2 regions of the Siminovitchia fortis genome follow, and region 2 is predicted to be linked to the other one. Evidence: predicted binding sites of a transcription regulator. Region 2 holds the regulator's gene; the other holds the start of a gene.
What was found. Region 2 encodes Rex, which represses fermentation and respiration genes when NADH is low (regulators of the CRP and FNR family bind a similar motif). Its sites were predicted from a motif close to TTGTGAAATATTTCACAA; they were not measured.
Positions count from the first base shown of each region.

Region 1: the regulator Rex is predicted to act here: its motif matches at 10,176-10,193, upstream of qoxA (cytochrome aa3 quinol oxidase subunit II).

Region 1 covers NZ_VEKZ01000047.1:5,987-21,815, forward strand. The annotation lists gene FS666_RS13985 (BlaR1 family beta-lactam sensor/signal transducer) at 1-1,561, opposite strand, end outside; gene FS666_RS13990 (BlaI/MecI/CopY family transcriptional regulator) at 1,561-1,950, opposite strand; gene pbp4 (penicillin-binding protein PBP4(5)) at 2,058-4,094, opposite strand; gene FS666_RS14000 (S8 family peptidase) at 4,297-5,679, opposite strand; gene FS666_RS14005 (hypothetical protein) at 5,997-6,260, shown strand; gene qoxD (cytochrome aa3 quinol oxidase subunit IV) at 6,268-6,549, opposite strand; gene qoxC (cytochrome aa3 quinol oxidase subunit III) at 6,551-7,147, opposite strand; gene qoxB (cytochrome aa3 quinol oxidase subunit I) at 7,147-9,093, opposite strand; gene qoxA (cytochrome aa3 quinol oxidase subunit II) at 9,162-10,067, opposite strand; gene FS666_RS14030 (deoxyribonuclease IV) at 10,462-11,304, opposite strand; gene mutM (DNA-formamidopyrimidine glycosylase) at 11,321-12,121, opposite strand; gene FS666_RS14040 (aminotransferase-like domain-containing protein) at 12,337-13,755, opposite strand; gene FS666_RS14045 (LysE/ArgO family amino acid transporter) at 13,854-14,456, shown strand; gene FS666_RS14050 (zinc-dependent alcohol dehydrogenase family protein) at 14,773-15,771, opposite strand.
Region 2 covers NZ_VEKZ01000054.1:12,183-28,011, reverse strand. The annotation lists gene FS666_RS15130 (ABC-F family ATP-binding cassette domain-containing protein) at 64-2,004, opposite strand; gene moaC (cyclic pyranopterin monophosphate synthase MoaC) at 2,127-2,612, shown strand; gene FS666_RS15120 (redox-sensing transcriptional repressor Rex) at 2,706-3,386, shown strand; gene FS666_RS15115 (sec-independent protein translocase protein TatAY) at 3,432-3,611, shown strand; gene tatC (twin-arginine translocase subunit TatC) at 3,625-4,383, shown strand; gene FS666_RS15105 (YdiK family protein) at 4,634-4,831, opposite strand; gene FS666_RS15100 (CPBP family intramembrane glutamic endopeptidase) at 4,828-5,571, opposite strand; gene FS666_RS15095 (AEC family transporter) at 5,661-6,566, opposite strand; gene FS666_RS15090 (amino acid ABC transporter ATP-binding protein) at 6,686-7,408, opposite strand; gene FS666_RS15085 (amino acid ABC transporter permease) at 7,405-8,136, opposite strand; gene FS666_RS15080 (basic amino acid ABC transporter substrate-binding protein) at 8,190-8,993, opposite strand; gene groES (co-chaperone GroES) at 9,407-9,691, shown strand; gene groL (chaperonin GroEL) at 9,752-11,383, shown strand; gene FS666_RS15060 (cell wall hydrolase) at 12,018-12,494, shown strand; gene gerQ (spore coat protein GerQ) at 12,518-12,979, shown strand; gene FS666_RS15050 (endonuclease/exonuclease/phosphatase family protein) at 13,355-14,257, shown strand; gene FS666_RS15040 (DEAD/DEAH box helicase family protein) at 15,599-15,829, shown strand, end outside.

The DNA of each region.
Region 1 (15,829 bases), on a different contig from region 2:
GAACGTTTTCTTCTTTAAAGCCAAATGAGTTCTCTCCAAATGCGGTTAACAGCTGCACTTGCTCAATCGGTGATATTTTTAATGAGGATTCCATCCAATAACTGTCTAATTTTCCCGACAGATTTTCGTTTCCATATTTTATCTTATGGAAATAGTATTGTAATTGTTTTTTTCCTATTTCTTGGTCCAGGTTTTGGAAGTACCAATTGACCGAGCTGCCCAATGCAGTAGATAAATCGTGATTTTTATTCCATTCTTCAAATGGATAAACAGTTCCATCCCAATGCTGTTCATTATTTTTTACGGAAATAACATTTTCCTCCAAAGCAAATAATGCAGAATAAATTTTATATGTGCTGTTGGGAGAGATCCTTTGTTCACTCATTTCCCGATTATAGATTTGATAGTTTTTTGTGGCGGCATCATATAAAACAAAGCTGCCGCTGTACCCATTAAAATATGAACTTAAATCTTCATATACGGTATTCTTCCCACTGAAATGGTACACATCATTTGAAACAGCTATAGCTGTGGTTAGCGGACTAAGACATAACACAAAAATCCCTAAAGCCGCGCAGATTCCTTTGCTTTTCCATTTCAACAGCAGTGAATCCCTGGAGTAGCCAGCAATACTTTGGATTCTCTGTTTAATCTGTTCTTTGGTCCCTCCCATTCCAGAGGCAAACTGGCCATAAGCTTGGCTATATTTTTTTTCCGCAAAACGAATGATTGTGAATCCATATTCAATATGCCGACTCTCATCTAAAAAGTGTAGGACGGAAGCATCACAAGCCAACTCCCGGTCTATTCGCATCCTTTTAAAGGCATACCATACGAGTGGATTAAACCAATAAATGATCTGTAAAACCCACATGGCGTAATTAACAAACACATCTTTATTCTTTTGATGACTCAATTCATGTAAAAAAACATATTTTAATTCATTTAAAGAGAATGTTTCCCGTGTGTTCTTTGGCAAAAGTATATACGGATGTAAAATCCCGAGTGTGACAGGAGAGGTAATAAGCGGGGTTTCTCGTAATTTTATCTTTTTCTTCACCCCTACAACCTCTTTGCATTCCTCTAACATTTCATTTATTTTTTGATTTTTAATCGTGGCAGCCGACTTTTTTAATTGATGGAGTTGATAGTTTGCATGTATCGCCACGCCAATGAAAAGGACCATTCCGATAATCCAGGCACCAAGTAAGGCACGATGGATGAAATCTGGCGTTGAATTGTTCACGGATACCGTGAAATCATGCAGTAAGTCAGTGTTAGGCGCTTGATACACATCTGACCCGCTTATTCGTTCACCCTTATATGCGGTGCCGTTATGAACGAAAAACAGCCCCTTAATATGTTGATAGATTTCTCCTATCCGGAAGAAATCTCCAGGTAAAAAAGAAGTTATAAATGGGATGAAAAGGAAATACCACATTTTATAATGTGTTTTCTTAGACATATGTCCGTAAAATATTTTTTTCGTCAAAAGAATCGTTAAAACAAGGGAGGATACCACTATCGTACTTAAAAAAAATCGCAGTATAAAGGTATCCATTATTTTTTCCCTTCTTTCATATCCCTCTCAGATAATATTTTTCTTAGCTCGGAAATATCTTCCTTTGACAGCTGGTCATTTTCAATAAAATTCAATACCATTGAATTCAACGCCCCGCCGAAAAATTGTTTAAGAAATAACTCACTTTTTTGCCCAACATACTCATGCTCTTCAATCAGCGAAGTGTAAACAAATACCCTCCCGTGTTTTCTGGTTTTCAATGCTTTTTTCTTCACCAGGCGTGATAACATTGTTTGAATGGTGTTTGGCTTCCAATCAACTTTCTTCGATACAATCTCTACTACCTCTGGAGTAGAAATCGGCTCGTTTTTCCATATCACTTTCATAACTTCAAATTCCGCTTCTGATATTTTGGGAATTTCTTTCATCATGGCCCTCCTGCTTTTACATTTGTAGTATTTATTATAGCAAGACGGGACAATTGCTTAAAGCTTAAATCTTGTTGCAGGTTGGAGTAAATAATTACCTGTTAAGACTAACGCATTTGAAAATATTCATATAACTCCTCTATAAATGATTGATTCAACTGGGTTGCAGAACTGCCTGCAGTATAATGTTCCACAAGTGAAAGAAGAAGAAATTGATCATTCCCAGCATCAAAGGCCAATAAAAAGCTATTTTCATCTCCTTTTTCTCCTTGCTGCATTTTTAATTCTGCCGTACCGGTTTTGGCAGCTAACTGATGCTGTTCGTTGTATAAAAGATGGGCAGTTCCATTTGGATCGCTTACTACCTCTTCCAACCGATCTTTCATTTCATTCGCCGTTGAACTAGTGATGGCAGGTTTTGTTTTCCGCACACGTTTTTCATCTAATAATCTTGGATAAACAACCTTTCCCTCGTTTTGAAAAACAGAATACATGGCTGCTTGCTGAATAGGGGAAATCAATAATTCTCCTTGTCCATAGGCGGTATCAGCCAGAAGAATTTCTGAATTAAATGTTGGTTGATTAGAAATTTGGGCTGCTTTCATCGCAATTGGCAAATCTAATTGCTCTCCAAAGATAAACTGTTTCAGACCATTTCTAAAGGTTTTTTCTCCCATTTCCAACGCTTCTTGAGCAAAGTAAATATTGTCAGAGTAAATGAGTGCTTTTCTCATATCTACATTTTGTACATCAGAAACACGAGTAACTGAATAGCCTCCCCAGGTTTTATCCTTTTGCCAGCTTAAGCCATTTATCTTCCTAAGCTTATCTGGATATGTCACCTTGGCATCAAGGCCGATGCTCGAGGTGATCGTTTTAAATGTGGAACCGGGTGCATAACCTGTAGCAAACCTTGAGATAAATGGCTTATTCTCATCATTGGCATATCGATCATAATCCTTCTGGGACATGCCTTGAACCATTTTATTCGGATCAAATGAAGGGGAACTGACAGCCGCATAAACCCCCCCTTCTTTCGGGTTCATTACAACGGTAGAGCCGGGTTTTCCTTTCAAATGTTTGAATGCCTCCATTTGGATATAGTTATCAATCGTCAGTTTGATCGTTTTTCCGTCCATTTTCTCTAGAGTTTGAATTTCTTGTTTCTTTTCTCCGTTTTCATCAACAATAAGGATTTCTCCTCCATCTTTACCCCGCAGTTCTTTGTCGAGAGCTTTTTCCAATCCGGCTTTGCCAATCATGTCCCCTTCCGCCAAATGTGGTTTTTTCTCCAGATCTTCCTTTGTCGCTTTCCCTACATATCCAATTAAATGAGCAGCGGCTTCCTTTAAAGGATAATAACGAAGCTTTGTAGTCTGATAGGAAATACCGGGAATCACTTCCGCTTTATTGGATTCAATGATTTTCAGAGGAACAAATAAATCATCTTTTACCCAATCTTGATTTAGTTTTTGATGTATTTCTTCTACCGGGATATCAAACTGTTGGCTAATTTTTTGCAGCCTTTTTTCTTTTTCATTCCCTAGGGATAAATCTTTCGGTACAATTCCCGCCTCTTTAAATACTTCGTTTATCGCCAATCCATTACCAAGATGATCTTTAATCTCCCCGCGTTCCGCTTTCCAATGACGAAATGCCACCTTATCTTTTCCTTCCATCCCCGGAAAAATTAATGAAGGATCCCATTTTACCCTATACTGGCCATCCGTCTTTACGATTTTTGTATGGTATTCCAAATTTTCCAAAGCTCCCAATGGAGTAGTGACATTTAATCGAAAAGAAAGTTCTCGTTCGTTGTCATTTATTTTTTCAAATTTAATCTTAGAAGCTTGGATATTATCAATATTTATTCCGTTAAATATAGCATCGTATTTATCTATCACACCTTTCAAAGTATAACCTGCTGAAGTATATGATTGTTTTTCAAGCACATCACCTAATTTTTCATACTCCTTGTTCTCTAAAATGTGAATAAAATTGTTTGCAGCTTCCTGCATCTGTCTGCTGTCATTATTATGTATGATTAAGAATAGGCCCGTACCTCCGATCCCTGCTAAAATGATCAATAACATGATGAAATAAGAGTTGATCCTTGCCTTTTTACTTTTAACCCTGCTTTTCAATGTTTTTACCTTCTTTTCTTCCAATTAATTACTACACGTGTAGTAATTAGCCCCAAAAACTACACATGTAATAATTGTACTGATTATAGCACAAATTATTTAAATGGCAAATACCAACTTGGCAAGCCGGATTCATCGTATTATGTTGAAATAAAATTAACCTGGCGAGTCTTCACCAGGTTATATGCTGCTATATACAGTTTTATCGCCCATTGAATCGATTGAACCATCCACCAAAAGGCTTTGTTCTTTTATAGGTTAACTGTAATGCTTCAGAGTTGTCTATAATCCCATTTCCATAATAAATGTCAGGTACCTCCGTTCCAGCTTTTTGCGTCGTTTTTGTCATCATTTCCACCACTTCCGTATTCTTCATATTCGGATTGACAGAACGGATGAGACCGGCTAAAGCACTGACATGGGGAGCGGCCATGGATGTACCGGAAAGGCTTGCATACTGTCCGTCAGTAAAAGTACTGGGAATATAAACCCCCGGGGCCGCTATGTCAATATGATCCCCGTAGTTGGAAAACGGGGCCCTTTTGCCTTCCCAGTCTACCGCGGCCACACTGATTACCCCAGGCAAGGCTGCAGGAAAGCTCGGCTGGCTTGTATTATCATTCCCGGCCGCCGCAACAACAACGATGTCTTTATCCAGCGCATAACGAATCGCATCTTCCAAAACTTGGGAGGATTGATAATTTCCAAGGCTTAAGTTGATGATGTCAGCGCCGTGATCGGCCGCCCAGCGAATGCCCTCAGCTACATCAAAGGAACCGCCAATCCCTTCCGCGTTCATCACTTTTACCGGCATTACCGGATTATACCATGTAACGCCGGCAACCCCCTCGGCATTATTCGTTACAGCCGCGATAATCCCGGCTACATGAGTGCCGTGTCCATTATCGTCATTCGGATTATCATTTTTTGCAAGAACATTGTACCCCTTTGCCAGCCGTCCGGAAAGATCGGGGTGATTCAGATCAACACCTGTATCCACGACTGCAATCGTTACATCATCAGAGCCTCGTGTGAAGTTCCATCCCCTTTCCGTTCCAACAGCCGGCAAATTCCATTGATAGTTCCGGTAAAGCGTATCGTTCACTTCATTTTGCAAAAAAATGTAGTGAGGTTCAACAAATGCCACTTGATTATTTTGATCAAAATATTGTATGAGCTCTGTTGTCGTTTGGCTGTTTGATTTAAAAATATAAACGGAATCAAGTTTATCTATAAGTTTTCCGTCAATCTCACGTGCCATTTTATCGACATCCGCCTGACTTGGCGGGTCTTTAAAATTTACAACGGCTTCCTTATCGTAGTAGTGACTTTTATCCTGCTCATTATGATGGATCATCTTGATAGAGGGGCTGTTATTCAATTTCATTTTAATATGGTTATTGAGATGCAGCATGTCTATTTTTTGAATATGGGAATTTTCCTGCTGTATGTTTCTAACTTGCAAATTCCTGGAAGCCTGTTCTTCGTTGGGCACTTTACCCGTTGGCCTGTTAAAGTTCACTCCTGCAATAACCGCAATCCCAAAAATTAAGAACAATGTAATAATGACGGACTTTCTTCGCATGCCTGCACCTCATGTTGTGAGTATTGATATTGAAACTGGCTATCGTTTATGTTTTCCAAAATGAAATATTTTATGTTGGACAGCTATCTCGGTGATTGGTGACCGATATCTGTGGGTTACCTCTTTTTCGGGATGGAATCAACGGATTCGAGAATAGTCCATCATTTGTCTTAAGAAAGAATGACGCCCATTGTTATTTCAATTTCTCCATCGCACTCTCTTCTTCTGTAACGCATTACCGCAAAGGGGGCCGGAACCAAAAAACATTTGACAAATTTGTGAACTAGTTGAATAATAGATGCAGGGGGGAATGCACGATGGAATCTACACGCAAAATATTAAATGCTACAAAATCTGTTGGTTACACAATCCTTTCAATCGGAATGGCAATTTTTCTATACGGTTTTTTTGTAAGCGATACCAGCGTAGCTACAAGCGTAGGAATTGGTGCAGTGATGGGGGCTATTTTTATTTTTCTGATCGGTGTGTTTTTTGTAGCGACTGAAGAGATGGAGAAAAAAACTGATAAAGGGATTAGATTTTCCAATAAAAAAGGAGCGCCATTCAGACACTCCTTTTAATCGATATTTACATATCCCAAATCAAAATTAACAATGTACCGAAGACGGTGACCAAAGCTATGGCAAATGCATAATAGATGTTCGTATAAATTGATCCTTTATCTTTCGTTTCACCTGCATGCATGAACACAACAAGCTGAACGGCAGCCTGCACGAACGCTGTGACCAAAAGTACGGTCATTCCGGCTGCAAACGACAGATCAAAGAAATAAACGGAAAGAGCAATGGCCGTGAGCATTAATGAAAATACAAAACCTGCGACTTGTTTCCGTGGAAATAATTCGCTCATGCTACATCAATCCTTTCAAGTAGACGAAGCTGAAAATAAATATCCACACGACATCCAGAAAATGCCAGTAAAGTGAAAAAATGAACGCTTTATTGGCTGTTCCTGGTGTTAATCCCCGTTTCTTTACCTGCAGGATGATGAATAATCCCCAGAATAAGCCAAGTGTTACGTGGGCTCCATGTGTCCCTAAAGTTGTTAACAGGATGGCTGTGAATGCACTTGTTTGCAGTCCCGCTCCGATATGGACATAATGGACGAACTCATAAATTTCGACGCCCAAGAAAGTAAGGCCAAGAAGCAGCGTGACGGCAAAAAAGGCCATCATCGCTTTCTTGTTGCCAATACGCATTGCGTGAACACCAAGACCAATCGTAAAACTGCTTGTTAAGAGTACGAACGTCTCGATGAGCACTGGTGTAATTTCAAAAATTTCCGCTCCGGAAGGTCCCGTTCCCGTCCTATGCTGCAAAGTGAAATACGTTGCAAAGAGCGTAGCGAAAAGCATAATTTCCGCCCCGAGGAAAATCCAGAAACCTAAAATATTCAGTTGATTTTGATCTGTGCTGTATTCAAGAGGGAGTGAGTGATCTGCATTCATCAGCTGACACCTCGCAACTTATTTTCTGTGTCTTCCACTTCTTTAACAGAAATGTAATGCCCGTCATCTTTCTCAAATGAACGGTACGCCATGCAGGCGAAGATTCCGATGGTTGTAAGGATCGCTGGAATCCACATGCTGAAAACAAATGAGAATCCCCAAACGAAGAAAATACAACTCATAATAAACGGCCCGCCGGTATTGTTTGGCATATGAATTTTTTCAATATGATCTTTGAATAATCCATGCCCTTTCTTCTTTTGGTCCCAAAACGCTTCTATAGAATTAACTTCCGGTATCGTCGCAAAGTTATAGGCTGGCACCGGACTGTGTGTCGCCCATTCTAGTGTACGGGCATCCCATGGATCGGAACTAATATTTCTGGACGCATAACGCGTGCTGTAATAAACATTGTACACAATTAAAGCAAAACCAATGGCGAGCCCAACGGCTCCGATAAATGAGAGCAGATTAAGCGGTCCAAACCCTGTTGCTTCTGAGTATGTGTACATCCGCCGCGCCTGCCCATCCAAACCTGTGAAGAACATCGGGAAGAAAGTGACATTAAAGCTGATCGCAATAAACCAGAACGCCCATTTACCGATTCTTTCATTAAGCATAAAGCCAAACATTTTTGGCCACCAGTAAGTGAGTCCTGCCAGCATGGCAAACACAACACCTGGAATAATTGTGTAGTGGAAGTGAGCAACTAAAAACATTGTATTGTGATATTGATAGTCGGCACTTGCCATACCGAGCATAACCCCGGTAACCCCGCCAATCGTAAAGATCGGAATGAAACCTACCGCATAAAGCATAGGGACAGTAAATTTGATTTTCCCTTTCCACATCGTCAGAATCCAGTTGAAAATCTTGATTCCGGTCGGAATCGCAATCGCCATTGTGGTTATGGAGAAAATACTATTCGTCAACGGCCCTTGCCCCATTGTAAAGAAATGGTGAGTCCAGACCAAGAATGAGAAAAACGAAATGATCACGATGGATCCAACCATTGATTTATAACCGTAGAGATTTCTTCGGGCAAAGGTGGAGATCACCTCACTGTATATACCAAATGCCGGCAAGATCAAAATATATACTTCCGGATGTCCCCAAACCCAGAATAGGTTGGCCCAAAGCATATCCATACCGCCATTTGTCGTTGTAAAGAAATTGGCTCCAAACAACCGGTCCATTGTTCCCAGCAAAAGCGCAATGGTTAATACCGGAAATGCAAAAACGACAATGACGTTCGTGATAAAAGCAGTCCATGTGAACATCGGCATCTTCATCAAAGTCATGCCAGGTGCTCTCATTTTTAATATGGTCGTGATAAAGTTTATCCCGGATATTAATGTACCGATACCGGCAATCTGAATCGACAGCATATAATAATTTGTTCCAACCGATTGGCTGAAGTCATTTCCCGCCAGCGGAAAATAAGAAGTCCAACCTGCATCGGGAGAACCGCCGATGACGAAAGAAATGTTAAATAACATGGCACCCATAAAGAATAACCAGAAACTTAACGCGTTCAAGCGCGGGAATGCGACGTCACGGGCCCCTATTTGCAACGGAACAACAAAGTTCATCAGAGCGTAAATAAATGGCATCGCCATGAAAATGATCATGACTACCCCGTGCGTCGTAAAAACTTCATTATAATGCTGCGCATCCAAGAGCGTATTTTCAGGTACGGCAGTTTGTGCCCGCATCATGATCGCATCTACTCCGCCGCGGAACAGCATGAGCAATGCAGAGATTAAATACATAATCCCGATTCGTTTGTGGTCAACAGTTGTCAACCATTCACGCCATAAATAACCCCATTTTTTAAAATAGGTTAAACCGGCGACAATCGCGATCACTGTAAGACCAATGGCTACCATTGATGCATAAATGGCAGGACTTGGATGAGGGATGGCAAATCGGTCAAAATAGTTCATCCTTATATGACTCCTTCCGGTTAAGTTAATCAGCATTGAAAACTAATTCTTAGAAGCTTTGCATCAAATTATTTCTGATGGCTGTGCTCTGAATGTTCCATGTTTGATTCATCATGAGACTCATGGGAGCCATGATGATGCCCGCTATATTCACCTTCTGGGGCAGGCAAGAATTCTAAATGTGTCCCGCTGAAAGTTAATTGTCCAAGATGGCCAGGCTCCAGTAACTTATCGAATTTCTCTTTTGTAAGAGGTTCGGCCGTTGTTTTCACTTCTTTGACCCAATCATCAAATTCATCCTTTGGCATTGCTTTCACCTGGAACGTATTTTCAGCGAAGCCTTTTCCGCTGAAGTTTGCATTTCTTCCCATGTATTCCCCGGGAACGTCGGCTGCCAAGTGGAGCGTTGTCACCATATCAGCCATCGCATACTTCTGCCCGCCAAGCTGCGGAATCCAGAAACTCGTGATCGGCCCGTATGAATAAAGTTTAAATTCCAGCGGCCGGTCTGTTGGGATGTACAAGTAGTTTACCGTTTCGATATCTTCTTCCGGATAACTGAAATGCCATTTCCAATTGGAAGATGAAGCGTACACGACCAAAGGCTTCTGCCCTTCATGTTGTTTCGGTGTTGCTTCCACTGCATAGGTCGATTTAACCGTAACGATTGAAAGGAAAATAATAATTAAAACCGGTATCCCAACAATGATTGATTCCACCACCGGATTTCCTTCAATATGCGGAGGTTCGTAATCCTCACTTTGTTTCGATGCGCGATATTTTACTAACATAACAATCAAAAGGACGAATACAGCAACAACTATGATGGCCATCGTTGCAATCGATATCCAAATGACATTGGCTGTCATTTCAGCCTGAGGCCCTTTAGGATCCAAAACCATTAATGATCCGCAACCTGTCAGCATTGGAAGGATAGTGATCGCCAAACATAATAAAGCCCATTTTATTTTCATTGAGGGACCCCTTTCTATGAACTAAAAATTTTTAGCAGCAATAGGTATTCGTTGTTCTGCGGTCAATTTACAAATATTTTATTACCATCAAAGTTTAAAGACAATCGTATGTGATATATGTCACAAATTGTTCTTGAATCACAAGGGGTATTGGTAACAAAATGTTCAAAGAAAGGACAACAAAAAAACACAGATGGGAAATGATTGCCATGTTTATAAGGTTTTTCAAAGGGGAGCGTCCTCTTTAGAGATCAAAAAAACCTTTCGGGTTCCATCCTTGATGGAACCCGAAAGGGAGTCTGAATAGATCAAACTATGACTTTTTCGCCGGTTCATAATTTCCTGATACACTGCCCATAGAAACCGATAAACGATCCCAGCTGATAATGTACGACTAACGGCCATCTCCCCACTTCTCATGTAAAAGCTGAAGTTCCTTTTCGTGTGAAATTTCTTCTTTGGGCGTTTCCAGAATGAATGGAACCTTTTTCAACTGCGGTGTTGTGATGAAACGTTCAAATTGATTTTCTTTTATATGGCCGACTCCGAAGATAGGAGCGTGCCGGTCCTTTCCCTGGTAGGCGGCATACTTGGAATTATTCAAATGAATAGCGGATAATTCTTTGAAATATCCAAGCTCCGTCCCCTTTTCCATTAACTCGTCCCAATTTTCGCCATCCCATAACCCGCTTGCAAACGCATGGCAAGTATCAAAGCAAAAACCCACTTTTTCCGGATATTCACATAAATTGCGAATCTGGACAAGCTCTTCTAAAGTTGTTCCCATCGTACCAGGCAGTCCTGCATTGTTTTCAAGCAATATTTTAGCCGTACCCTCCCATTGCACAAGAACATCATTAAGCATTTCAATCATGAGTTGGTAGCTTTCAAGGGGAGTAAGATGAGGAACATGCTTGCCAAAATGAACAACAACACCAATTGAACCACAGGCGTCGGAGATTTCCAGGTCATTTAATAAGGATTCGATTACTTGCTCTCTTTTTCTTTCACCTTGCGGTGTTAAACTGGTCGGGTAAGGTGAATGACTGACAGAAAGAAGGTTTTTTTCCTCACAAAACAGTTTACATAATGCCGCATCATCTTTGCTAAAGTCTTTTACCGATAAACTGCGGGGGTTCTTTGGGAAGTATTGAAAGGCCCCGGCATTTATGTCGTATGCCCGTTTTGCAGCACCATAATAACCTTGTCTAATAGAAAGATGGCAGCCAAATCTCATATGCATTCTCCTGCTATTAATGCTGACAGTTTTCACAAAAATAGGTTTTGCGAGAGGAAATTTCCACCTTCACAATGGGAGTGCCGCATCGCGGGCATGCTTCTCCTTCAAGTCCGTGGACGAGCATCTTATAGCCGCCCGTTTTGTTATCTCCATTAAAGAGAGATCCCATGTAGCCGCCATTTTGAATGGCCTGCTGCAGAATGAATTTGATTGAATTATATAAACGAATCAGAGCTTCTTGGTCCAGCTCATCTATTTTTCTGTCCGGAAGCAGCTGGGCATGCCAAAGAATTTCATCCGAATAACGGTTGCCGATTCCGGCAATGACTTCCTGCTTCATCAGCGTCGTTTTTAATCCGCCTCTTTTACCTTTCATAATGACGAGAAAAGCATCAGTTGAAAAATTTGGATCTAATGGTTCCGGCCCGATATTTTGAAGCTCGCTTTTAATCATTTCAGGTGTAAAAAGATGCAGATATCCCAACCGCAGTCCAATGAAATAAAGGTGACGGTCTCCAAATGATAACCGTACTTGCACCGTCCGATCCGGCTTGTCTTCTTTCGTTCCATAAAACATCCAGCCGCCGAGCATCAGATGTAACAGTAAACAGGCTCCATTTTCCAAATGAAAAATTAAATATTTTGCCCTTCTATCAATGGTTTCGATCTTCTGATTCAATATCTGACGAGTAAATTCCTGCTTGGATACATTAATTGATTTTTCCCGATTAATTTCAACACCTGTGATGACTTTACCTCCAATCAATTGCTGCAGCAAAGTTTTATACGTTTCCATCTCTGGCAGTTCCGGCATTATTTTTCCTCCACTAATTGAATCTATATACTCATTATTCCTCAACATAATGAAATCATGAGAGGGAAAACAGTTTGCCCCAGGAAGTTAGAGATTTGTTTTTTGTTTGTTTGTTTGGAGGCATCGATTTATAAGTAAACATATTGTTTTAAAAGGATATAGCAATGATTGTCGCAACCGGAAGGCCGGCCATCAGTCAAAATATATATATAAATTCACAGTATTAATTCCCGCAAAATCCCCAACCCTTTTTCCAATTCTTGCATTGATGCATAGGCATAGGATAGACGAATATGATGTAAATCCTTTGTCTCATAGATATAGCCCGGATTAATTAAAACATTTTGGTGGAGCAAGTTTAGAAAAAGCGCCTTATTCACAATGGGTTCATGAAACCTGAGCCAGATATAAAATCCGCCTTCGGACTTTTTCCATGTCGCAACTCTTTGAAAGTCCCGCTCCAATATGGCCTCGACAAATGCGGCCCTTCTTTTTAATTGTTCACGGAGTTTAATCAAATGTGTCTCGTAAAGGCCAGATGAAATCCAATGGGCGACAATTTCTTGAGAAAAGGCACTGGAGCCATAGTCCGTTTGCATTTTAATATCACCTAAGCGCCCTATGACAGGTGAAGGAGCCACAACCCATCCGATCCTGAGCCCGGGGCTTAGTGTTTTGGAAACACTGCCGATATAAAGCACTTGCCCCGATGTGTCAAATGACTTGATTGGGGGAACAGGGGTCTCAAATGCCAATTCGTGGTACACATCATCCTCAATAATCGGTATCTGCATCTCCTTACACGCACCGTACAGGGCTTTCTTTTCCTCCAATGACCAGCTTTGCCCAGTGGGATTGTTTAAAGATGGGACACAATAAAATACTGATTGTCTTTTCCTTTTGAATTTCCGTAAATTGTCTATTAAGGATGTATGCCGTGTAATCGAAATCATCCGCATCCTGGCCGATTGAAAAGGGTGTACGGAATTTAAATAGGAAGGCTGTTCCTGGAAGACAATCGAGCCTTCCTCCAATAATCCGATGGCAATTAATTGAAGTGCTTGCAATGCGCCTGAAACAATTAAAATATTTTCCGGGACGGTTTCAATTTCTCTATTTTTTAAATACTCACATAAAACCTCACGAAGTTTTTCACTTCCTTGTGGTGATGAATACCCAATTTCCTTTGGTTTAAGCGATATTTCTTCTAATGACTGCTCTAGTTGTTCCGCAGGAAGCAAGTCCGGTGATAATTCACCTGTTCCAAGACGAATGATATGGTCCATTCGTTCATGTTCATTGATTAGTTGAATTGTATGATAATTGGGCTTATAAATGCTGGATTCAATGTGCTGCTGCCAATTCAATTGGGCTTTGTCCAAAAGCATATTCCAAGAATTATTGGCCACAAATGCACCAGCCCCCACTTTAGATTCAATCAATCCATCCGCTTTCAGTTCATCAAAGGCAAGCTGCACGGTGCTTCGATTCACATGAAACTGCGCTGCCAGCTGGCGCTGCGTCGGGAGCTTCGTTCCAACCGTCCAATCCCCTCGTTCGATTCGGGACTTTACCCATTCCACAATTTGCTCATGAATGGTCATATGGGAGGACCGTTTTGGTTTCCAATTCATCCAACCCCTCCTAAATTGGATGGATGAAAAACCATCCAATTGGCCGTTTTCTTTTAGTTGTATCATAGTACGATAGGAATTGAAAGGGAGCTGATCATTTGGAAAGTATTTTACATGGAATCATATTAGCATTCGGTCTTATTTTGCCTTTGGGTGTGCAGAATGTATTTGTTTTTTCACAAGGTGCTACTCAGCCAAAAATAGCCCGGGCACTACCGGCTGCTATTACAGCCGGGTTTTGCGATACACTACTCATCCTTTTGGCTGTCTTCGGTGTATCCGTGATCGTGTTGCAATTTGAATGGCTGAGACTCGCACTTATGGTTGTCGGGATATTATTCTTGCTTTATATGGGATATGCTATTTGGAAGTCTGAACCTGCAACGGCTGAAACGGATAAAGCATTGGCAGTCCGCCAGCAAATCATTTTCGCGTTATCCGTTTCATTATTAAACCCGCATGCCATACTGGATACGGTCGGTGTCATCGGGACAAGTGCATTGAAATATACAGGATTAGAACAAATATTTTTTACAATCGCCTGTATTTTCGTGTCCTGGATCTGGTTTTTCGGACTAACGGCGGCAGGGAGAATGATGAAAAAACTAGATGGGAAGGGCAAACTAATGAACGCATTCAACAAATGTTCCGCTTTATTTATTTGGGGAACCGCTTTTTATTTAATGATTGGGTTAACCTGATTTTACATCCCCTTAATGATTAGGGGGTTTTTGTGACCGCGCGGGCGATTTTTCATTGGAATGGGCATGGATCGGGCCGCCCAATGACCGCGTTGACGATTTTTCATCGATACCGGGCATTGGAACGGCACTCCAGTTACCGCGCAAGCGATTTTTCGTCGGAGCCGGGCACTGGAGCAGCACTCCAGTTACCGCGCCGGCGCTTTTTCGTCGGAACCGGGCACTGGGGCGGCACTCCAGTTACCGCGCAAGTGATTTTTCACCGAAGCCGGGCACTGGACGGTTTATTCTAATAGGGATAACAACATTGTTTAGTTCAGTTTAAATAGCTTGTTAAAAGCACTTTCCCTCTCCTTGTTTTAAGAGATTCAACAGACTTTACAGCTTCTTTTATTTCTGATAAGTCGAAATGGGAATCGGGCTTCATTAAACTTAATTGGTTATTTTTTATTAATTCTATCAAACGTTGGAATGTCCCCTGCCAAGTTTCTGTCGATACTCTTTGATTCCAATGCCGTAAATGAAATATTTGGGCGTTTACCATGGCTTTCTTTGTAACTTCTTCCCAGTTTACTTGAGTCCCCGACAAAAGCCCTATGCTTAATAAAGTACCTCGAGGGTTTACGCAATAAGCTAATTCGGTGCCAGATTGCCCTCCCACTGAATCAATGGCGACGGAGGCCCTCCTTCCATTCGTTAAATCCATAACTGTCTCATATAACGGATCCTTGGATGTATTAACGACATGGGAAGCACCCAGGCGAAGCAGTTCATCTGTATAATGATCATTTCTCGTTACCGCAATTAATTGAAATCCCAACACTTTTGATAATTGGGCAAAAATATGACCGATCGAAGAGCCGCATGCATTTACCAACAACGTATCACCCGGGCCTAATCTTAACTTTTCTGTGCAAATAACCCATGCTGTAATCGGATTGATATACATTTGTGCAGCAATGAAATCATCGATAAAGTTAGGAATGAGGATTGCATGCTCTGCTGAAGTTTTAACAAACTCTTGCCAAGTACCTTCTCCACGTAAAGGTAAAACCCGCTTCCCAATGAGATTTTTAGTTACCAATGAGCCAACATCTTCTACAATTCCGACTCCTTCATAACCAGGAATAGCCGGCAAAGAAGTTCGATGGGCATAAGAGCCCCTGATTGGGATTAAGTCGGACGGATTAATCGGGCGAACCAGCATACGTACGAGGATTTCATGATCCGCAGGCGGCTGAACGCTTTTATCTTCAATGGTTAAAACGTCTTCAGGACTGCCAAACTCATAAAACTTAATACATTTTGCTTTCAAATCTGAGCCTCCTTCAGTTCTCTATCGTATAGACACGGGATGGGCTAAACGATTAACA
Region 2 (15,829 bases):
TTCTCAAAGTTCAGATGCTTTTTTCGAATCCATAAAAAACAGGCCTGCACATGCAGGGCCTGTTTATGAATCCATATCTTCCGAAAGCTCGGTCCATTCTTCCATGAGTTGATCGATTTCATCCTTAATCTTCTCCACTTCCAAGTGGATGGCCAGCGACTGTTCATGGTCTTCGTATATGTCGGGCCGGCAGAGCAATTCTTCTTTTTCCGCAAGGTCCGCTTCCAGCTGCTCGACGTGTTCCTCAATTTCAGAGATTCTTCTTTTTCGCTGTCTTTCCAGCTTTCTCATTTCTTTTTCCTGAGAATAAGATTTTTTATCCACAGTTTTTGAAACAGCTTTGCTCTTATCTGCCATTTTTTCACGGGCAATTTTTTCCAGTTCGGCCATTTCCATCTTTTTCTCTACATAATAATCGTAGTCACCAAGGTACTCCACAGTCCCATTTTCAGTCAGCTCCACAACTTTGGTCGCAATCCTGTTGATGAAATAGCGGTCATGGGAAACGAATAAAATGGTCCCCGGATAATCCACAAGCGAGTTTTCCAACACTTCTTTGCTGTCCAGGTCCAAATGGTTTGTCGGTTCGTCCAATATGAGAAGATTGGCCTTTTGAAGCATCAGGATGGCCAAAGCAAGGCGTGCCTTTTCACCGCCGCTTAAAGAAGAAACGGTCTTCAACACATCGTCACCGCTGAACAGGAAGTTTCCCAACACTGTCCGGATGCCTCTTTCGCTTGTCAAAGGATAGTGATCCCACAGCTCCTGCAGCACCGTCTTGTTGGATGATAAATCAGCCTGTTCCTGATCGTAATATCCAATTTGGACATTGGAACCGTACTTGATATCCCCTGCTAAAAGCGGCAGCTTTTTAATAATTGTTTTCAACAATGTAGATTTTCCGATTCCATTCGGACCGACAAGCGCAATGCTATCACCGCGTGTCAGAGAAAGGCCAATATTTTTGGCCAAAGGGTTGCCATCATATCCTATAGCCCCGTCAACAAGCGACAGAACGTCGTTTCCGCTTTGTTTATCGATAGAAAAAGAAAAGGATGCGGATTTTTCATCGCCGGCCGGCCGGTCCATGATCTTCATTCTTTCCAACTGCTTGCGCCGACTCTGGGCACGCTTTGTCGTCGACGCCCTTGCCAGGTTCCGCTGGATGAAATCCTCCAGCTTCGCTATTTCTCCCTGCTGCTTTTCAAAAAGCTTCATGTCCCGCTCGTAATTTTCGGCCTTTTGCTGCAGATATTTGCTGTAGTTTCCATGAAAAATTGAAATTTCATGTCTGGACAACTCATACACTTGCGTTACGATTTGGTCTAAAAAATAACGGTCGTGCGAAACGAGAAGCAGTGCACCAGGATAATTTTGCAAATATTTTTCAAGCCATGCCATCGTTTCAATATCCAAATGGTTTGTCGGCTCGTCCAATATGAGCAGGTCAGGCTTCGTTAAAAGAAGTTTGGCCAAAGCCAGGCGCGTTTTCTGTCCGCCGCTGAGTGTTGATATATGAGTATGGTGGTCCTCTTCAAAAAATCTGAACCCATGGAGGACAGAGCGGATATCGGATTCATATTGATAACCGCCTATTTCCTTGAATTTCTCCTGCAGCCGGTCATATTCCGATAACAATTTTTCATAGGCACCATCCTGTTCGTAATTCGCAGGATCGGACATTTTCTGTTCTATATCCCGGAGTTTTTGTTCCATCTCCCTGACATCATCGAAAACAGTAAGCATTTCTTCCCATATCGTCAAGTTTGATTCCAAACCTGTATGCTGTGATAAATAGCCGATGGTCACATCTTTCGGCTTCACAATCTGCCCTGAATCATGGGATAATTCCCCCGCTATGATTTTGAGTAATGTAGACTTGCCGGCGCCGTTTCTTCCAACAAGCGCGGTCCGGTCCCTGTCATGGAGTTCCAGCTTTATATTCGATAAAATCAGATCGGCGCCAAAATATTTGGTGATCTGCTGTACCTGTAACAATAGCATGATTTTACACCCCTAATCATAGACAGTGTACCATTTTTTCAGTTTTTGACAATCAACAATTTTCTTCGGCAGGAAAAGACAGGCTTGACAAAATAGTGTATGATGGATAAGAGGTGTTGAGCGTGGAAAAATTGACCCATTTTAATGAAGAAGGCAGGGCCCAAATGGTGGATGTAAGCGGAAAACCGGAAACGGTCCGCACGGCTATCGCCCAATCGAGCATTGAAGTCAACAACACAATTTATGAACATATCAGCCAAAACAAGGTAAAAAAGGGTGATGTCCTGGCGGTCGCACAAGTGGCCGGCATCATGGCGGCCAAAAAGACGTGGGACATCATTCCGATGTGCCACCCGATTCCCTTGAAAGGGATCAATTTTTCTTTTGAATGGCAGGACGGAAAAGATGATCACAAACAGCTTGTTATTCAAGCTTCTGTGAAAACGATCGGAAATACAGGTGTAGAAATGGAAGCTTTGACAGCAGTGTCCGCTGCTGCGCTCACCGTTTATGATATGTGCAAGGCCATTGATAAGGGAATGGTGATCGGACCGACTTTTTTAATAGAAAAAACAGGCGGAGTGTCCAGTAAAGATTATCGTCGCTAGTGCGATGCCAGTTTGTACTAGGCGGGTTTTGCTTTACCTTAATATGAACAGGCGCTTTCGCTTTTCTTACATCTAGTCTTGGAGGATTGGATAATGAACGAAGAAACAACAAAAATACCACAGGCAACAGCCAAACGGCTGCCGCTTTACTACAGGTTCTTGAAAAATTTGCATGCTTCGGGAAAACAAAGGGTTTCATCCGCTGAACTGAGTGAAGCGGTCAAGGTTGACTCCGCCACAATTCGAAGGGATTTTTCTTATTTTGGGGCGCTTGGGAAAAAGGGATATGGGTATAATGTAAACTATCTTCTCACTTTCTTCCGGAAAACATTGGATCAGGACGAGCTTTCGAAGGTCGCATTGATTGGCGTCGGCAATTTGGGAACGGCTTTTTTACATTATAATTTTCTAAAAAACAATAATACAAAGATTGAAATGGCATTCGATGTGGATAAAGAAAAGGTCGAAAAAGAAATTTGCGGTATCCGGATTTACGATATGGATGAATTGGAGGAAAGGCTAAAGCAGGAAGATATTACGGTTGCCATTTTGACCGTTCCTGCAAGCGCTGCCCAGACGATTACCGACCGGATTAAAAAGACAAATGTAAAAGGCATTTTGAACTTTACGCCGGCGCGGCTCAATGTCCCGCCTTCCATTCGGGTCCATCATATCGACTTGGCAGTCGAGCTTCAATCGCTCATCTATTTCTTGAAAAATTATCCTAACGATGACACGGAAAGTTCACAGGATAAAACGAATTTAAATGGCTAAACGGACAAGTTTCCGTTAAAATAATAGTATGAGGAGGTGGACCCTATGGGAGTAGGTCCTGGAAGTTTGATTATTATCGCTTTTGTCGCTCTCTTGGTTTTTGGTCCAAAAAAACTGCCCGAATTAGGCAAAGCAGCAGGAAACACATTGCGCGAATTCAAGAATGCAACTAAAGGGCTGGCGGAAGACGATGAAAAGGACAAGAAGAAAGACACCGGCCAGTGATAGGATGAACGACATGGATCAGAAGAATATGACGATTCTTGATCATATAGAAGAATTAAGAAAACGGCTGGTCATTATAGTCGTTTTCTTTGTGCTGGCGGTTATTGTCAGCTTTTTTTTATCACAGCCGCTTATAAAATGGCTCCAGCATGCAAGCATCGTCCATGATATAACGATGAACGCCTTTCGGGTGACTGATCCGTTCAAGGTGTTTATGCAAATGGCGTTTGTGCTGGCTTTCATTATGACCTCGCCGGTCATTTTATACCAGCTGTGGGCATTTATCAGTCCTGGTTTATTAGAGAAGGAACGAAGAGTGACGCTCAGCTATATCCCCGTTTCTGTCACGCTATTTCTGGCGGGAGTGCTTTTTGCGTATTTCGTCCTTTTCCCGTTCGTCATTCGCTTCATGCTCGGCTTATCGGGCAATATGGACATTCAGACGACGATCGGAATCAATGAGTATTTCCATTTTCTGTTTCAGATCACGATACCATTTGGCGTGCTTTTTCAATTGCCGGTTGTAGTGTTGTTCCTGACGCGGCTCGGAATTGTAACGCCGGCATTTCTCCGGCAGGTCCGGAAATACGCCTATTTTATTTTGATCGTGGTAGCGGCATTCATTACGCCTCCGGACGTCATTTCACATATGATGGTGACGGTTCCCTTGCTTATCCTGTATGAAATCAGCATATGGATTTCAAAAATAGGCTACAAAAAGGCGCAGGCTTCCCAAGCGGAGCAGGAGCGCGCAATAAATGAACCACAATAAAGAAAAGCGGAAGGCGCCCGCCTATCGGCGACAAGCATAAGCCAATCGCTGAAGAAGGCGTAGTTTGCCTTCATCAGCGATTGGCTTATGACCTCGAGCCGATGGCGCCTGAAGCTGGACATGTCACATCATCATTCCATATAGATGTTTCATCCAAATTTTTATACATTCTTTAAAAGTGAGAAAAGCGCAAGCGCCCGTTTAGCTGCGGCATTTTGAAGAGAAAAGAGACATCGCGAATGATGTCTCTTTATTTTCTTTGTTCATTTTTCAATCTAAAGTGGAGGAAGATCAGTCGAAAGCCCGCCCCGAAATCGAAGGTGGCCAAAATAATCAATAAGTAAACTATGAAACCCCACTCGTTCAATTTTACTTGTTGAACGGCAAAAAATGTGAACACAACTCCAAGCATAATATAGATCATGCCGGAAAACAACGGTGACCTCATGAAAAGAAACCTCCCATCCACTGCACAAAGTGTATAAAGCTTTGAATGTTTTTCTCCAGATCTTCAGGGATAAAGCGCTGTGCCACTACGACAAGTGTATTCATCATGACATGTGCGATGATGGGAACGATGATTCTTTTTGTCTGTACATACAAAAAAGCGAAAACAAATCCCATTGCCGTATATAAAATCAAGTGGATCGGCTCCATATGCGCAAAAGCAAAAATGACGGAACTGATCACTGCTGCCATTCCAAAAGGGAGCCGGTTATAAAGTGTCCCGAAGATGACTTTTCTAAAAACGATCTCTTCCAGGATTGGCCCGATAATCGAGCTGATCAACACAATTGCAGGAAAAAGGTCGATAAGCTGCAATATCTCCTGTGTATTTTCAGAGCCAGGCTTTACGCCAATCATCTGTTCAATGCCCACTGCGATGATCTGTGCAAAAAAGGCCATGAAAATCCCGATTGAGGCCCAAACAAGGGACCACCCTAGTGGAAGAGGGGCAGCCCGGTCAATTTTATTATGTTTTTCATCTTTCCTAAGCAAGAACAATACAATGGCCAGTCCAACAAAAAAGCTGATCATAAGCCAATATCCTGTCGCTTGGATTTTCGCTTCCTGAGGAGGGAGATGCAAAAGCTTCGTCCCAATGGCATATAAAAGGGGCATGCCGATAAAAACGGATAATTGCATCGCAATATAGGTCAGTACAATATAGATATGTCTTCTATTCATAAAGTTAAGTCCCTTTCAACGATATAAAAACCGCAAGTCCCATTTTACTAATAAACAGAAGGGGATTCAAACAGGGAGACTTTCAGGCTTCATACTCCTATAAGGAACAGTACATATGGAATCGTCAGCAGGCTGACCATTGTCGTTATGAATGTGGTGAATGAAACCAGGTCCGGCTCCGTATCAAATTGGATTGCGAGCAATGTCGTATTGGCTGCCGCCGGCATGGATGCTTGAATAAAAAGCACGGCTTTGATCAAATCATCCATAGGCAGGAAATATAAAATAAGCAGGGCAACCAAAGGCGACAATATCATCCGGATGCCGACAGTGGCCGAAACGAACCTGTAAGCGACGCGCTTCCTTTGCATCGCAGCCAGTTGCATGCCGAGCACAAGCATGACCGTCGGAATGGAAGCATCTGCAACAAGTCCAACCGCATTCATAATCGTCCCCGGCAGATCAATGGAAAGAAGCTGCAAAGCGAGACCGAGCACTGCTCCATAAATGACAGGCATCTTTACCACTTGCATGGCGGCATCCTTAACCGAAGCATTTTCCTTTCCGCCAATGGATGCCACCAGGATGCCAATTGAGTTCATCAAAAATGACTGAAAAACCATCATAATGACCGCATAATCAAACGCCACCGCACCGAGCGCAAACAATACAACCGGTGCTCCATAGTTTCCGCTGTTCATAAAAGCGCCACCCAAGATCATCGCCGAAAGCTTCGGCCGCCCTGCATGCATCACAAAGCCTGTGATCCATGTGACCACGATCAGAATGAGCGATAAAAGACAGCAAAACAAGAAAATATAAATATAGTCCATCGTCACTTCATTCGTATAAAACGTACGGAAGGCAAGAAAGGGCGACATCAAGTAAAGCGCCACTTTCGAAATCGATTTGATATCAAATCCGATCAGCTTTTGGCCAAGCCATCCAGCAAAAAATATTAAAAAAACGGGTAATACGATTAAAAATAAATCCACGGGTCGTTCATCTCCATCTGTTTCTCATACTCTATCATATCAAATACAAGGTCAGAAGACGGAGGATGGACACAAAAAAATCCAAACCATCCTTTCGATGGTTTGGATTTGACCCCATATTATAAAACTTTACTCAAAAATGCCTTTGTCCTATCACTTTTTGGAGAACCGAAAATCTGCTCAGGAGGTCCTTCTTCGACAAGGTAGCCCTGGTCCATGAATAATACGCGGTCTCCCATTTCCCTCGCAAATCCCATTTCGTGTGTCACAACGACCATGGTCATCCCGTCCATAGCCAGCTGCTTCATAACATCAAGCACTTCTTTGACCATTTCCGGGTCAAGAGCCGAGGTAGGTTCGTCAAACAGCATGACTTTCGGTTTCATCGCCAGCGCCCTGGCAATGGCGACCCTTTGCATCTGCCCGCCCGACAATTGTTCCGGATAAGCATTCGCTTTGTCTCCAAGACCGACTTTTTGAAGCAGCTGATGCGCCAGCTCCTCGGCATCACGAGGAGCCATTTTCCTGATTTTGATCGGTGAAATCGTGATATTATCGAGTACAGTCATGTGCGGGAAGAGATTGAACTGCTGAAAAACCATTCCCACTTCTTTCCTGATTTCGTTAATATCCGTTTTGGGGTCGTTTACTTTGACACCGTTAATATAAATGGAACCATCCGTGATTTCTTCCAACAGGTTGATGCAGCGAAGGAAGGTACTTTTTCCCGATCCGCTCGGCCCGATGACACAAATCACTTCTTTTTCATTTACCTCGTAATCGATTCCTTTTAACACTTCCAGGTCTCCGAAAGATTTATGCAGCCCTTGAATTTTAATCATTTGTTCACCTCTATTGCTGAGCGGCCAAATGTGAATACGCGTCTCCTCTGCCGCGGAATATAGCTATTGCTGAAACGTTTTTCCACATAGGCAATCACTTTTGTAAATAACCAGGTGAGGATTAGATATAAAATGGCTACTGTTATATATGGCTCCCAGAATCTTGCATAGGCCCCTGCAACAACTTTTCCTGCGTACAACAGGTCATTTGCCGCTATAACAGTAACAAGAGATGAATCTTTCAATAAAGCGATCAATTCGTTTCCAAGAGGAGGGACCATCCGCCGGAACGCCTGTGGAAGAATGATATGTTTCATGGCCACACTTCTTGGCATTCCCAGTGACCGGGCCGCTTCCATTTGCCCTTTTTCAATCGATTGGATCCCTGCCCGGATAATTTCCGCATTATAGGCCCCGCAGTTCAGCGCAAGGGCGATGGAGCCGGACACAAAGTAACCGAGGGAGTGCCCGAATACGCTCGGAATAAAAGCCAAGTGAATAAGCAGGATTTGCACCAATAACGGTGTTCCCCGGAAAAAATCCACATAATATTTACAAGGATAATAGATCCATTTCCTTTTGGACAGCTTGCCCATTCCGATGAACAGACCCAAAATGATTCCGCTTACATAACCGACAGCGGTAAGGGCCAGGGTAACCCACAGCCCTCTAAGAAAAAGTTCCTTGTAGTTCCAAATCATATCAAAACGAATATCTAAAAAATCTATCATAACCACCTCCAGATTGAGTAGACGATGTTCATAGACTGAGAAGCGACTTCTTACTCAACATCAAAGCCGGTGATTTCTTTCAACTTTCCATTCTCTTTGATCTTTTGGATTCCTTCATTTAAAAGATCGACAACTTCAGAGTTTCCTTTTTTCACCATCAAGCCATAGTATTCTTTTTCGGCGCTGTCGTCTTCAACAATTTCAACTTCGACGTTCGGATTGTTTTTTATGTACTCATTAACAGTAGAGTTATCTCCGACAGCCGCGTCAGCATTTCCGTTCATCAATTCTTCTATGGCAAGCGGCATTGTTTCGGCAGCTATGATTTTAGAGCTTGTGTTGCCCTGGATTTCTTTCATCATTGTGTGCCCCGTCGTGTTGATTTGAACAGAAACTTTCTTATCCTTTAAATCCTTAAAAGATTTGATATCCGATTCTTTTTTCACAAGAATGACCTGGTTCGCGATGTAGTATGGCTCAGTAAAATCAAAAGTCTCCTGGCGCTCTTTCGTAATCGTGATGGAAGAAACCGCAAAGTCTACTTCTCCATTTTCTACCGCAGGGAACAGAGGCTCCCAGCCGATGTTTTTAAATTCAACTTCGACACCTGCTTCTTTTGCAATCGCTTCCACAATATCGATGTCAATACCGACAATATTTCCGTTATTATCCATATACTCCATCGGTGCGTATGTAGCATCCGTTCCGACAACGAGCTTTTTCTTGCCGCCGCTGTCGCCGTCACTGCCGCTTGCAGGTTCTGCTTCATCTGAGCCTTTGCCGCAGCCAAATAATAGAACAGTCAGGCTTAAAAAGAGAAAGCCCAGTGACCAAAAGCGTGATACCTTTTTCATAATGCTTTTCCCCCTTGTTTTTTTCTGCATCATCTGAAGCCCACAACTTTTCCGCCACTTCTGATGATTACCACAATTATAAGCGAATTGATAGAGTGAATCAATACGACAATTATATTTGAAAAACGTGTTACAGGGGTTCTGATCAATGCTTTAACGCGCCACCGCGCCGAGAGGGCAGGCCCCGGAAGGATTAAAGTAGCGGTTATTTGTGTGCAATAATTTATTGGGCCAAAAATCGAATGACAATTTGCCTATCCAGGCAAACTCGAATTTTGAAGAAACTTTTTTAAAAAATAAGCGGTTAACGCTTGCAAATGGAAAACAAATTATTTAATATAATACTTGTGTTAGCACTCGGGCAGTCAGAGTGCTAATAAAAATCTACATATACTTTAAGGAGGTTGTTTCACTTGTTAAAACCACTTGGGGATCGCGTAGTTATTGAACTGGTGGAGTCGGAGGAGAAAACTGCGAGCGGCATCGTTCTTCCGGATTCCGCGAAGGAAAAGCCGCAGGAAGGGAAAGTAGTTGCTGTTGGAACAGGGCGTGTACTCGACAGCGGCGAGCGTGTTGCACCTGAAGTATCCGAAGGCGACAGCATCATCTTCTCTAAGTACGCTGGTACAGAAGTGAAATACCAAGGTACGGAATATTTAATTTTACGTGAGTCTGACATATTGGCTGTTATCGGCTAATAAAAAAACGTTTTTTATATGAGAGAATTTAATTAAAACACGATAGGGAGGATATTATAAATGGCTAAAGACATTAAGTTTAACGAAGAAGCACGCCGTGCCTTGCTCCGCGGTGTTGACCAATTGGCTGATGCGGTAAAAGTTACTCTTGGGCCAAAAGGGCGCAACGTTGTACTTGAGAAAAAATTTGGTTCTCCGCTCATCACAAATGACGGTGTAACAATCGCTAAGGAAATCGAGCTTGAAGATGCGTTCGAAAACATGGGTGCAAAGCTTGTTTCTGAAGTTGCAAGCAAAACGAACGACGTAGCCGGTGACGGTACGACTACTGCTACAGTTCTTGCTCAAGCAATGATTCAAGAAGGCTTGAAAAACGTAACTGCAGGTGCGAACCCTGTAGGAGTCCGCAAAGGAATTGAAAAAGCGGTTGCGACTGCAGTTGAAGAGCTTCACAACATCTCTAAACAAATCGAAGACAAAGAGTCCATTGCCCAAGTTGCTTCCATCTCTTCCGGCGACGAAGAAGTAGGACAGCTTATCGCTGAAGCAATGGAGCGCGTTGGAAACGACGGCGTCATTACGGTTGAAGAATCAAAAGGATTCACAACTGAGCTTGACGTTGTGGAAGGTATGCAATTCGACCGCGGATATGCATCTCCTTACATGGTAACAGATTCCGATAAAATGGAAGCTGTTCTTGAAAATCCGTATATCTTGATCACTGACAAGAAGATTACAAACATCCAGGAAGTTCTTCCGCTTCTTGAGCAAGTCGTTCAGCAAAGCAAACCTTTGTTGATCATTGCTGAAGATGTTGAAGGGGAAGCATTGGCTACACTTGTTGTGAACAAACTTCGCGGAACATTCAACGCAGTTGCTGTTAAAGCTCCAGGATTTGGCGATCGCCGCAAAGCGATGCTTGAAGATATTGCCATCTTGACTGGCGGGGAAGTCATCACTGAAGATCTCGGACTTGACCTTAAAACAGCTTCTATCCAATCACTTGGACGCGCTGCTAAAGTTGTTGTATCCAAAGAAAATACAACAATCGTTGAAGGTGCCGGAGATTCCGCAAACATCTCAAGCCGCGTAAACCAAATCCGTGCGCAGCTGGAAGAAACAACTTCCGAATTCGACAAAGAAAAACTTCAAGAGCGCTTGGCTAAGCTTGCTGGCGGCGTAGCGGTCATCAAAGTCGGTGCTGCAACCGAAACTGAGCTGAAAGAGCGCAAACTCCGCATCGAAGACGCATTGAACGCTACTCGTGCGGCTGTTGAAGAAGGAATTGTTTCCGGTGGTGGAACAGCCCTTGTGAACGTCTACAACAAAGTGGCTGAAATCCAAGGTGAAGATGACGTGGCTACAGGTGTCAGAATCGTACTTCGTGCTCTCGAAGAGCCAGTACGTCAAATCGCCCAAAACGCTGGCCTTGAAGGATCCGTAATCGTTGACCGCTTGAAAAAAGAAGAAGTCGGCATCGGATTCAACGCTGCAAACGGCGAGTGGGTAAACATGATCGACGCTGGTATCGTCGACCCGACAAAAGTTACCCGCTATGCGCTTCAAAACGCTGCTTCCGTAGCGGCTATGCTCCTTACAACAGAAGCTGTTGTAGCTGACAAGCCGGAAGAAAACGCCGGCGGCGGCATGGGCATGCCTGACATGGGCGGCGGCATGGGCGGCATGATGTAATAACGCCGCTCAACCCTTAATATGACTGGGTTTTTGAGTAAGATGAAAATAAAATGCCTAACATAGAGGATTTTAACGGGGGCTTCTCATAAGTTGAGCAAACTTTTGAGAGGCCTCTTTTTTCATTTATTTAAGTAAAAAGTATAAGCTGATATGAAAATTTTTTCAAAAGAAGCCTTTCTTTGTCCAGCTCCAGCGCCCAGCGACTAGCAAACTTCACACTCCTTTCCTCGAAAAAGCTTCGCTTTTTCTGCGTGGATGTTTATTCGAGGAAGTGGCTCAGTGCACTACGATAAGTCAACATCGGCTCGTACCTCGCCGTGTTTCCTTTATCTCATTGCGGAGTGCTCCAGTTTGTACGTCGCTAAACGGGCGCTTGCGCTTTTCTTACGTAACATGAAGCTATACGTTTTTAGTCGTGCTATTGTCAGTGTGTCCCAACCCGTCCATGATCTGTTCCAATCCTACTCCAGCTTCGGCCAGTCTTTAAGTGCAATGTTCGCCTTTTGGGGAAAACGGGCAAACGTATGTCCTAATATCACCTTTCGGAACCAAAGTAATTGGGCTGATAGGCAAGTTACCAAATTCAGCTTCAGGTAATAAGTTACTTGTATAAGCCGAAGGTGGTGAGAAAATGGGTAGGCGAATAAAGCATACTGAACGTGACGTGGAGGAGTTAGCAAGGCTTATGCTGTCGGAAGCAGTCGGTGAAGGTGTTCAAGGGATGAACATGGTAGGAACGGTTGTGGCTAATCGCGTCGAGGCTGACTGTGCTCCTGACTTCAAAGGGCTGCGCAATATCCGACATGCGATCTATCAAACCATACCTGGCACCGAAATTCCTCACTTCGAGCCTGTCTTAAATGGAACATTGTATACACAACGTCCCACAGAAGCTGACCTTCAGAGGGCTAGGGATCTGTTACACGGTTATAGGGAACCTCGTGCAAGAATGAATTTGTGGTTTTTTAATCCCAGTCCAGGGAAAACGTTTCGGGCACCTTGTCCTGAAACGATGCCTAGATCCCCCATGACGAAGTTCGATTTTGCGCACAAGAATCATTGCTTCTATGTCGGGGTATCGGGCTATTGCCCAGAGTTTTATAGATAAATTAATAAGGAGCTGATCTTCCCATGACTTGTGGAGACTCTGGTTATTATCCAATGAATTATTATCCTGGTTTTTATCCTGCTCCCATGATGCGGACCAATCGCACACAACCTGCCGGCTATCCGATGGCCATGCCTTCAGGCCCCGCGTATGCCGCCCCGGTGGTCCCTATTGGGACCGCGCAGCAAATTCTGGCGGGTGCGGTGGAAGAATCATTTATCGAAAATATATTACGCTTCAACAAAGGTAAGGTAGGTACATTCTATTTTACTTATCAAGGCAACAACAAATGGAATGCAATGGTGTATCACGGGCGCGTAGAAACGGCTGGTCGTGACCACATCATCATCAGCGACCCGGATAGCGGCAAACGTTACCTGCTTATGATGGCTAATCTTGACTGGGTGGAGTTTGATGAAAGAATTAATTATCCTTTACCGAAAATCAGTCCGGAAGTTCAGGCGTCCCTGACGACATCGGATTGAGTTATAGAACGCTTAAAACCCGCTTACTTCTTTTGAAGGATGAGCGGTTTTTTTTAGTTTGACCATATATAGATGTGTTAACAAGTGAAGATTGGGAACTGGAGAAAAATGCCTGCTTAGGGAGAAATAGCATAATACTGGGCGCTACCCTTAAACAAAGGATAGCGCCCATTTTCATTTCAGGGCCATTTATTCGAATAAGACTTTCGAACAAAAGAGATAATAAATGACACATTATATTATGCGGGGGTTCTGATGATGGATAAAAGAAAGGTTTTATCATTTAGTACATTAGTTATTCCCTGGCTAACTACCCATTAATGGAAAAATTGTTCGCTTTCCTTCAGTCACATAATTTAACGAGGAGGATTTAGATTGAAGAAAGTTTTGAAATCCCATTTGTTAGTGGCAGCCGGTATACTCATTATCCTAAGTGGTTTGTTCCCGGGGACTTCACCAGTGTTTGCTGCAGAAAACAAAAACCAATGGAAGACGATTGATGTAAAAGCGATGACTTTTAATCTTAGATTCAAAAATAACAATGATTCCTCGCCGCACACTTGGAATGAAAGGGTTCCTGCAATTAGAAGACTGATTAACATGGGGAAGCCTGATATCATTGGGGCACAAGAAGTGTCACATTCGCAACTGCAAGATTTAAAAGATAATTTACCTGATTATCATTGGGTTGGCGGAAATCGCAGAGGATACTCTGCTATTTTTTATAAAGAAAAAGAATACAGCGTACAGGAGTATGACCATTTTTGGTTATCCGACACACCCAAAGTAATTGGTTCAAAAACATGGGGAAATAAAATTCCAAGAATGGTTGCCTGGGCAAAGTTTCTTGATAAAAAAAGCAATAAACAGTTCTATTTCGTCAATACACACTTTGACCATCAATCCGCCAAGGCAAGAAAAAAAAGTGCAGAGTTAATTCTTAAATTAACAAAAAAATTTGATCCGGAGTTACCGGTTATTTTAACAGGTGATTTCAATGCTGAACCAGACAGTCTCCCACATCAAATTTTAACAAGTGATGGAGAGTTTGATGATTTATGGGAAACAGCTGAGACAAGAATTAATGAAGACTTAGGAACATTTAATGGTTTTCATGATCCTACTGGTGAAGGACCTGATAAACGCATTGACTGGATTCTCGGGAAAGGAAACCTTACATCTAATGAGATTGAGATTGTTAACTATCAGAAGAATGGCCAATTTCCAAGTGATCATTTCCCGGTGCTAGCTGACATATCCTTAACTTACAACAAATAAGAGAATTTCAAAAGGAGCCAAGACCATTGACATAAATGAATGGTGCTTGGCTTTTATAATTGGCGGAAATTGGGATTTTCTTCCGAAAACCGGGCGCCCGGTTGTGGAGCAACGCTGTTGGAATATGATCAAACCTTTTGAATAAATGGTATACTAACGGAAAGGATAGGTGATTTGAGAGGGGATTGGCATGCATTTATATCACAGGGCACATTCTCATTGGAAGATTATTGGAAAATCCGTGAAAATAATGATGCATTATGCGAGTATATCGATAGATTTATTTACATATCCCCATCACCTTGAACGAAACATCAACGGGTATCCGGAAAAATTTACCGTGGATTTGGGAATTTCTTTGAGGGAAGTCCGTGTGAAGCTTTTTCTGCTCCCTTTGACATCGAATTGAAAAATGAAAACATAGAAGGAACGAAAATTGTCATCTCTGACATCAGCGTTATTTGCGATCCAAATGGTTTTACGGATCTTTATTTGAATCTATGCCGCTGGCATTCATCCCGGCATTGAAATACCGGGATGAATGCCAGTTGTTCGTAAAAACGAGTACTGGCCTCATTACTTCCAAATTTTTCGATGGTTTTCAGATGAATTTGACAGATATTTTTTAAATGGAAAAGCGTTATGGTTAGAGGTGAAGTGAAGAATTTTTGCCCACTTTTGTTTTCAAGGCCCGGTTTATTGAAGTCCAAATTATAGCGCTGCATTGTCGGGGAAGGAGTTGATATACATCGCCATTTTTGTTGAGGTTTTAAGGGTAATGGCAAGCGTATTGCTTATCTTTAGTTCAGCTTTTTATTTACGGCATTTGGATAGAACCAGAAAGCAAAGAAAACTTTCAGCCTCTGAACTCACAATGTACATAGTCATACAGATTGCATTTGGTTTCTTTACAATCAGTTTACTGATTTCGGTATTTATTTTATGATAATTGCATTGGTGATTCAGAATGAATACACGAATAAACCCTCTTTATTCCACAATCCGGGGCTTTTCCCTAATAGGGATTAGCCCCTATAAAAGCCACATTGTTGAGATAAACCACCGTCACAAGGCGTCGTGAATCTTTTCATAAAATAATTCAGTTATTATCACAGGCGTTTTAGTCAAGAGAATCTAGCGCGTGAAAAATGCAAACATATCGTTGTCAAGGATGCCGGTCATTATATCCACTTGGATCAACCGGATGCAGTCATAGAGTTGTTGAAATGCCGGAGAATCTATAATAATAGTAATATACGTATGGAAATCTGTGTCCATGAACGGACTTTCCATATTTGCTAAAATGATAGGCAGCAGATTGCACTTAGGTTGGTGAAGAAAATGAAGCAATTTCCCGGAGGGATTAAATTTTGTTATCCGTGGCGCAGTTATCAACGCGAGGTATTGGAACATCTGGAAACACATTTGGAAAACGATCATTTACATCTTGTTGCTCCGCCGGGGTCAGGAAAAACGGTACTTGGCCTGGAGGTCATGCTGCGGTTGAATAAACCGACGCTCATTGTGTCCCCGACACTTGCCATTCGAAATCAGTGGGTCGATCGCTTTACG